2 regions of the Bacillus bruguierae genome follow, and region 1 is predicted to be linked to the other one. Evidence: riboswitches for the same ligand, from Rfam matches in the RefSeq annotation. Region 1 holds a riboswitch; the other holds the start of a gene.
The links. A riboswitch is a leader RNA that binds a small molecule or an ion and turns the genes downstream of it on or off. The one in region 1 is predicted to bind S-adenosylmethionine.
Positions count from the first base shown of each region.

Region 2: it holds a riboswitch for S-adenosylmethionine, as region 1 does, so the genes downstream of both, WAZ07_RS02955 (bifunctional homocysteine S-methyltransferase/methylenetetrahydrofolate reductase) here and WAZ07_RS08475 (methionine ABC transporter ATP-binding protein) in region 1, are expected to answer to the same signal.

Region 1 covers NZ_JBAWSX010000003.1:362,309-366,213, forward strand. Annotated here, with positions in the region: gene gcvH (glycine cleavage system protein GcvH) at 1-232, shown strand, start outside; gene WAZ07_RS08460 (toprim domain-containing protein) at 770-1,114, shown strand; gene WAZ07_RS08465 (thioredoxin family protein) at 1,126-1,425, shown strand; gene WAZ07_RS08470 (hypothetical protein) at 1,580-1,924, shown strand; SAM riboswitch class I at 2,051-2,158, shown strand; gene WAZ07_RS08475 (methionine ABC transporter ATP-binding protein) at 2,442-3,467, shown strand; gene WAZ07_RS08480 (methionine ABC transporter permease) at 3,460-3,905, shown strand, end outside.
Region 2 covers NZ_JBAWSX010000001.1:592,099-596,003, reverse strand. Annotated here, with positions in the region: gene metH (methionine synthase) at 1-374, opposite strand, end outside; gene WAZ07_RS02955 (bifunctional homocysteine S-methyltransferase/methylenetetrahydrofolate reductase) at 371-2,206, opposite strand; SAM riboswitch class I at 2,342-2,452, opposite strand; SAM riboswitch class I at 2,654-2,773, shown strand; gene WAZ07_RS02950 (methionine biosynthesis PLP-dependent protein) at 2,848-3,905, shown strand, end outside.

The DNA of each region.
Region 1 (3,905 bases):
AGCTGACGAGCCATTTGGAAGCGTAGAATCTGTTAAAACAGTTTCTGAATTATACGCACCTGTAGCAGGAAAAGTTGTAGCAGTAAACGAAGAATTAAATGACAAGCCAGAGCTTGTTAACGAATCTCCATACGAAGGTGCATGGATGATTAAAGTTGAGCTTGAAGATGCAGGTCAAGTGGATAACTTATTAACTGCAGAGCAATACGAAGAAATGATTAATCAAGACTAATTTGTAAAGGACAGCTATGAGCTGTCCTTTTTTAGTTGATTTGTATTATACGAAATGCCAATTGAAAAACCAACAAAAAAACCTGTCTTTTTAGGTGGGCGAGAGCATCTGGCTATGTGCAGAAGCGATCAGGCCCTTTTCCTGCCACATGCAAGGGTTAAACCAAAGGGAGAAAGTGAGTATAGGTTATCTTTGTTCTACATAGCAGCGACTTAGATATTGGGAAATTAAAATGGATGTATATAGAACATAGAATTTTTTCTACTTAGAGATGATAGGAATGGAGATTGTCTTAGATATGTTTCTGAGCGAGCCGCTTCCGCTTTTAATCATTGTCTAGAGTGGCTAGAATGTTCGGTGGCTGCGCTTCTTCCTCCGAGGCAAAAAGCGCCTCTATGTCAGGAGCTCCAACACCCTCCTGTTCTGACCAAGCCCCTTCCGCTTTTCTTCACAAAAATAAACAGGAAACAACATTGAAATATTGAATATACTAAAGGGAAGGTTGTATCATAGTATATGGTGATCGGGTGATGCCAAGTGGTCTATGTGGACAAAGTAATTATTGTTGAAGGTAAGTCAGATAAGAGAAAGATCGAAGCGATTATTAGAGAACCGGTGGAAATTGTTTGTACAAATGGTACAATTGGTTTGTCGAAAATGGATGAACTCATTGACCAGCTGTACGATAAAGAAGTGTATGTTCTTGTGGACGCAGATGATGCAGGAGAGAAATTACGCAAACAGTTTCGTCGCGAATTTCCACGGGCTGAACATATTTACATTGATCGTTCGTATCGAGAGGTTGCGACTGCACCATCGTCTCATTTAGCGAACGTTTTATGGGGAGCTGACATTGACGTCTATACAGAATTTTTACGGTAAGGAAGGGTACAATGATCGATTGGACAGGACATGAAGCAGTAGTTGCAGTTAGAGATCAAGATAAAACGGTGTTATACGTATATACGCCAATGTGCGGTACGTGTCAGTTAGCTAAAAAAATGTTAACGGTTGTTGAAGCAGCGTTGCCTCATTTAGAAATTGGGATGCTGAATGTAAATTATGCACCGCATTTTGCACGGGAGTATGAAATTGAAAGTGTTCCGTGTTTACTTATATTTGAGAAGAATCAACTTGTAAAGAAAATATATGCATTTCAATCTGTGGAATATTTATATATGGAATTACAATAGGCGGCAAAAATTTTGCCGCCTCGACATATTTCTTGGGAAATAGTAAGAAACAAATGATTTTTCATACAGCTTTTGTCGAGAGAATGACACAGGAGAGCGTGTTATAGAAATGGAATGGTAATATGTAAAACGTGATATGGGGAGTGTGATGAAGATGAAATTGTATTCACTGCTTCAATCATTTGTAACATATGCCAATACGCAATATCACTTAGAACCACTATTACCACAATTCGAAAAGGTTGTTTGTTTTACTTTCCAAGATGAATGTTATTCATTGAATATTTCAAGAGAGAAAATTGAAATTATAAATGGCGTGGTGGGAACAGAAGGGCTTGTTTGTTCTCAAGAAATAGATTTGCGGTTGTTGATTACAGGTCAAGTTCGCTTGCAGTCGCTATTGCGCCGAAATGCGATTACATATAAAGGGACTTATCGAACGATGTTATTATTAGAATCTGTATTTCATATTTGTAAACCGCTACGAGTTGGCGCTTAACTTTCAGAAAGTTTATTTTTCGCTAAAATTTCTGTTGACATCTATTTCATGCGTTGATACAATTCAAAACATAAAATAACGAAAACTTCATAACGATAAAATCAGACGAATTTTATATCTGATTTTCTCTTATCAAGAGAGGTGGAGGGACTGTGCCCTGTGAAACCCGGCAACCGTCAACTTATGTTGAAATGGTGCCAATTCCTGCAAAGCGAATGCTTTGAGAGATGAGAGGAAAGGATAATAGTAATTTATGTATATAAACCTTTCTGCTCATTTTTAAAGCAGAAAGGTTTTTTTGTTGTTTCGATGTAGAAGGACACTCGAACAACAAGATGTTTTTATGGCTATAGCGGAGAGCCGCTTACGCTTTTATAATCCAGCTTCAGCGGCTAGCTCTTCGCGTCTAAGAACCTCCCGCACGAAAAGATAAAAAGCATTTTTTGTGCGAGAGAACCTTAGCCAGTCAGAGCTGGGCAAGCCGCTTACGCTTTTTAATTAAAAAGGGGTGACATCGATGATCATTTTAGAAAATGTAAAGAAAATATATCGCTCCAAACACGGTGATGTTACTGCTGTGGATGATGCGAATTTACAAATAGAAAAAGGCGAGATTTTCGGGGTTATCGGCTATAGCGGCGCCGGAAAGAGTTCGTTAATTCGCTTGTTTAATCAATTGGAGAAACCAACGTCTGGAAAGATTACGATTGGAGAGCGTGTAATTTCAGCAATTACAGGTAAGGAACTTCGCGAAGCACGTCAAGAAATCGGAATGATTTTTCAGCACTTCAACTTACTTTGGTCACGAACTGTTCGTGAAAATATTGCTTTCCCGCTTGAAATTGCTGGAGTGACAAAAGAGAAACGAAGTCAGCGCGTAGATGAATTAATTCGTCTTGTTGGTTTAGAAGGACGAGGCGATGCGTATCCATCTCAGCTAAGTGGTGGACAAAAGCAGCGCGTCGGTATTGCGAGAGCGTTAGCGAATAATCCGAAAGTATTATTGTGCGATGAAGCAACGTCCGCATTAGATCCAGAAACGACAGATCAAATTTTAGATTTGCTTCTCGATATTAATAAACGTCTTGGGTTAACGATTGTACTCATTACACATGAAATGCATGTCATTCAAAAAATTTGTAATCGCGTTGCTGTTATGGAAAAAGGAAAGATTGTTGAAAGCGGCAGCGTGTTAGATGTATTTCGTAATCCGCAGCAAGACATTACAAAGCGTTTCGTTAAGCAAATAACAGATTCTGAAGATGCAGATGAGGCAATTGAGCATTTAGCAGAGAAATACCCGGAAGGAAAGGTCGTGAAGCTGCAGTTTATTGGTGAAGCAGTAGAAAGACCAGTTTTACAGGATTTAATGAAGCAAGATGGAGTGGAAGTGAGCATTCTGCAAGGGAATATTGCGCAAACGACAAACGGGGCGTATGGAAGCTTAATTGTCCACTTAAATGGCGACGAAGATGTGATTGCAAAAGCAATTGCAACGATTCAACAAGAGCAAGTCGAGCTGGAGGTGATTGCACATGGATAATCTGCTTCAAAATGTCGATTGGGATACAATGCTAGAAGCTACCGGAGAAACGCTATATATGACGGTAATTGCCACACTGGCAACATTTGTATTGGGGCTTATTCTTGGATTATTACTGTTTCTTACAGGGAAAGATAATTTATGGGAGAACAAACCAGTCAATGTTGTAATTGGCGCGTTTGTAAATATTTTTCGTTCTATCCCGTTTATTATTTTAATCATTTTACTGATTCCATTTACGAAGTTTCTTCTTAACACAATTCTCGGAGCAAGTGCTGCACTGCCAGCATTAATTGTTGGAGCAGCGCCGTTTTATGCAAGAATGGTTGAAATTGCTCTTCGTGAAATTGATAAAGGTGTCATTGAAGCATCGAAAGCGATGGGGGCAAAGACAAGTACAATTATTTTAAAAGTACTGATACCTGAATCTTTGCCAGC
Region 2 (3,905 bases), on a different contig from region 1:
CTAATCGCTTTTGTCGTCGGACCCATTGCACCGGCTACATATACTTCTTTGCCGCTCTCCTTGACAGCCTGTTTCGCTAACCTGGCAGCCCGTTCATTCAACTCCTCATCTAAGTGAGAAAGGTTATAATCACTGAGTACAATGTTCGTTGCACCAAATGTGTTCGTTTCAATAATATCTGCTCCTGCTTCAATATACTCTTTATGAATATATAAAATAACGTCTGGCCGAGTTTTTACTAAATATTCATTACAGCCCTCATATTCTTCTCCTCCAAAATCTGCAGCCGAAAGGTTTTCTTGTTGAATCATCGTTCCCATTGCACCATCTAATATTAAAATTTCTTGCTGTAATCTTTCCTCGATTGGTCTCATATATTCATTCCTTCTTTCTGCTCTTTCCTTGCTTGAATATACTGAACGAGCATTTCTGTCACTTCATATTTTAAAAATGGTGTAATTAAATAAATACCATTGAATAACTCCATCGCAGCATCAATTAATTCTTTAGATATACGAATTCCTTCTGCCACTGCTGCTTCTGATGTTTTATGTCCGTCCATACGCCTTCTCACTTCTTCTGGAAGAGTAATGCCTGGCACCTCAAAATGTAAAAAGTCTGCATTTCGTTTACTTACAAGCGGCATAATCCCAATAAAAATTGGCTGTTCGATATGCTTCGTCGCTTCATACACGTTTCGAATGACTGCTGCATCATAAATGGGCTGTGTTAAAAAATACTCAGCACCAGCTGCAATTTTTTTCTCCATACGTTTTACAGCTGCCTCGATATGTCTTACATGTGGATTAAAAGCCCCACCAACCGAAAAACGGGTAGCTGCTCCTATTGTTTTTCCTAAGATAGACCGGCCATTGTTCATTTCTTTAATCATTTTAATGAGTTCTATAGAAGAAAGGTCATATACAGATGTTGCACCAGGAAAATCACCAACCCTCGCAGGATCTCCAGTTAATGCTAATATTTCCTCCATGCCGAGCGCTGCTAATCCTAGTAAATGAGACTGCAGCCCAATCACATTATGATCACGGCACGTTAAATGAATTAATATAGGGATATCGTGCTTTGTTAATAACGCTCCCATTGCCATATTTGATACGCGAGGCGACGCTAAAGAATTATCAGCTAACGTAATGGCATCTGCTCCTGCACGCTTCAACGCCTTAGCTCCTTCAAAAAATCTCTGCGTATCCAACGTTTTGGGTGGATCTAGCTCAACAATCACTGTCGTTTCCTTTTTCGCTTTTTCTGCTAATGTAATTCGATCTACTGTATTTACACGCTGCTTTGCTATTACTTCAGCTCGCTTTACAACTTCTTTAGCTGTTACAGGATGCTCATTTTCAAGTGCTCGCTTCATCGCTTCGATATGAGAAGGAGTTGTACCGCAACACCCCCCAAGCAGCCTAACGCCTTGCTTAATAAATTCCGGCGCCATTTCTTCAAAATAAGCCGGGCTTCCTTCGTATACGTAACGGCCCTCTACATATTTAGGAAGACCAGCATTTGGATACGCAGATAAATAACTATATTTAGGAATTTCTATCGTCTCAAAAGATTCAATCATATGAAGCGGCCCTAACTGACAATTTAATCCGACCACATTTGCACCATACTCTATAAGCTGCTTCAATACATCATCTACACTATTTCCATTTTGTGTTGTACCAGCTTCATGAAGGGCAAGCTGCGCAATAAGAGGGACATTGGTTTGCTTCCGTAATACTTTTACTGCATGAAGTAATTCAAATTCATCGTAAAATGTTTCTAGTAATAACCCATCAACACTTTCTTCTAGCAGGGCATTTGCTTGCTCTAAGAGCATAAATTCACGCTCCATATCCGTGGTTGTAACTGCTCCAATATGTTTCATTCCACCGATTGTTCCTACGATTGCATTCTTTTCTGTCACCGCTTCTTTTGCATGTCTTACAGCAGCGCGGTTAATTTTCCTTACGCGATCCTCAAGACCGTACATACGAAGTTTCCCTTCATTTGCTCCGTATGTATTGGTTTGAATGACATCTGCCCCTGCGGCAACATATTGTTTATGAATCGAAATAATCCGTTCCGGCTCAGATAAATTCAATTCTTCAAAGCAGCTTTGTAAACCATGAGAATACAACAATGTTCCCATCGCTCCGTCCCCAATCACAATTCCTCTTTGCAATAAATCTAGTAGTTTCACATGTCTCCCTCTCTTCTTTTCAATATATATAAAGTGAAACTTTAATCAGTGGGGGTTTTTATGTCGTTTTTTAATTTGTATTTATATAAAAAACCCCCCTCTTCATTGAGAAGAGGGGGACAGCATTTTATCCTCCTCTTATCATTCAGAACAATTTGTTCTGCAGGTCTTAGCACCGTTTCAAACATATTGCTTGAAGGTTGCTGGGTTTCACAGGGCCTTTCCCTCCACCACTCTTAATAAGAGTTTCATTCGATTATAATTACAAAAAGTAAACATTATCCGTTCACTTATTAACAATCTTTGTTAATTTTTTCACTAATTTAGCATGTTAAAATACGAAAGTCAATGAAAATAAAGAAAAATAAAATTATTCAAAATATAGTTGCGTTTCTTTCTAAATTTGTTGTAAAGTAAAAAACATAATCAAAAACTTCATATTTCGAATTCTTATCGAGAGAGGTCGAGGGACTGGCCCAATGACGCCTCAGCAACCATTAACAAGCTTTTTATTTGTTAATAAGGTGCTAATTCCAGCAAATTGAGAAATGATTTGACAGATAAGAAGAAGACTATATTTCCCGTATATAAGCCTTCTTCTTAGAAGGCTTTTTTATTTTGTACTAGGGAGGAATTCTATTATGTCTACAATGGAAACAAAGCTTGCCCAAATTGGAAATCGCAGTGAAACAATAACTGGAGCGGTCAACCCACCCGTTTACTTTTCCACTGCTTATCGCCACGAAGGAATTGGAAAGTCAACAGGGTTTGATTATTCCCGAACTGGAAACCCAACACGCCTTCTATTAGAACGCGCGATCGCTGACTTAGAACATGGCGAGCAAGGCTATGCCTGTAGCTCAGGAATGGCTGCTGTTCTTCTTGTCCTTTCACTATTTCGCTCTGGTGACGAACTAATTGTATCTGAAGATTTATACGGCGGAACATATCGGTTATTTACAGAACACGAGCAAAAATGGGATGTTCGATGTAGATATATAGATACACAACATATAGAAGAAATTGAAAAAGCAATTTCACCGAAAACAAAAGCCATTTTCATAGAAACACCAACAAATCCACTTATGCAAATAATGGACATTGCCGCAGTTGCTGCCATTGCAAAACGTCACGACTTGCTCCTTATTGTCGATAACACATTTTACACACCCTATTTGCAACAACCATTAACAACAGGTGCCGACATTGTCCTGCATAGCGCTACAAAGTATTTAGGCGGTCATAATGATGTATTAAGCGGACTCGTTGTTGCAAAAGGGGCAAAATTATGCGAAGAACTCGCTTACTATCACAATGCATCTGGAGCGGTGTTAAATCCATTTGATTCTTGGCTTTTAATACGCGGCATGAAAACATTAGCGCTGCGCATGAGGCAGCATGAAGAGAACGCAAAAGCAATTGTTTCCTATTTACAAGAAGAAGAAGCCATAACCGATGTGTATTATCCAGGAAAAGGCGGTATGATCTCTTTTAAACTACGAGAAGAAGCGTGGATTGATCCATTCTTACAATCGCTTTCTCTTATTACGTTTGCAGAAAGTCTTGGCGGTGTAGAAAGCTTTATTACATACCCCGCAACACAAACACATGCCGATATACCAGAAGATATTCGCATAGCACGAGGCGTTTGTAATCGTCTGCTGCGCTTCTCCGTAGGAATTGAAAACCAAGATGATTT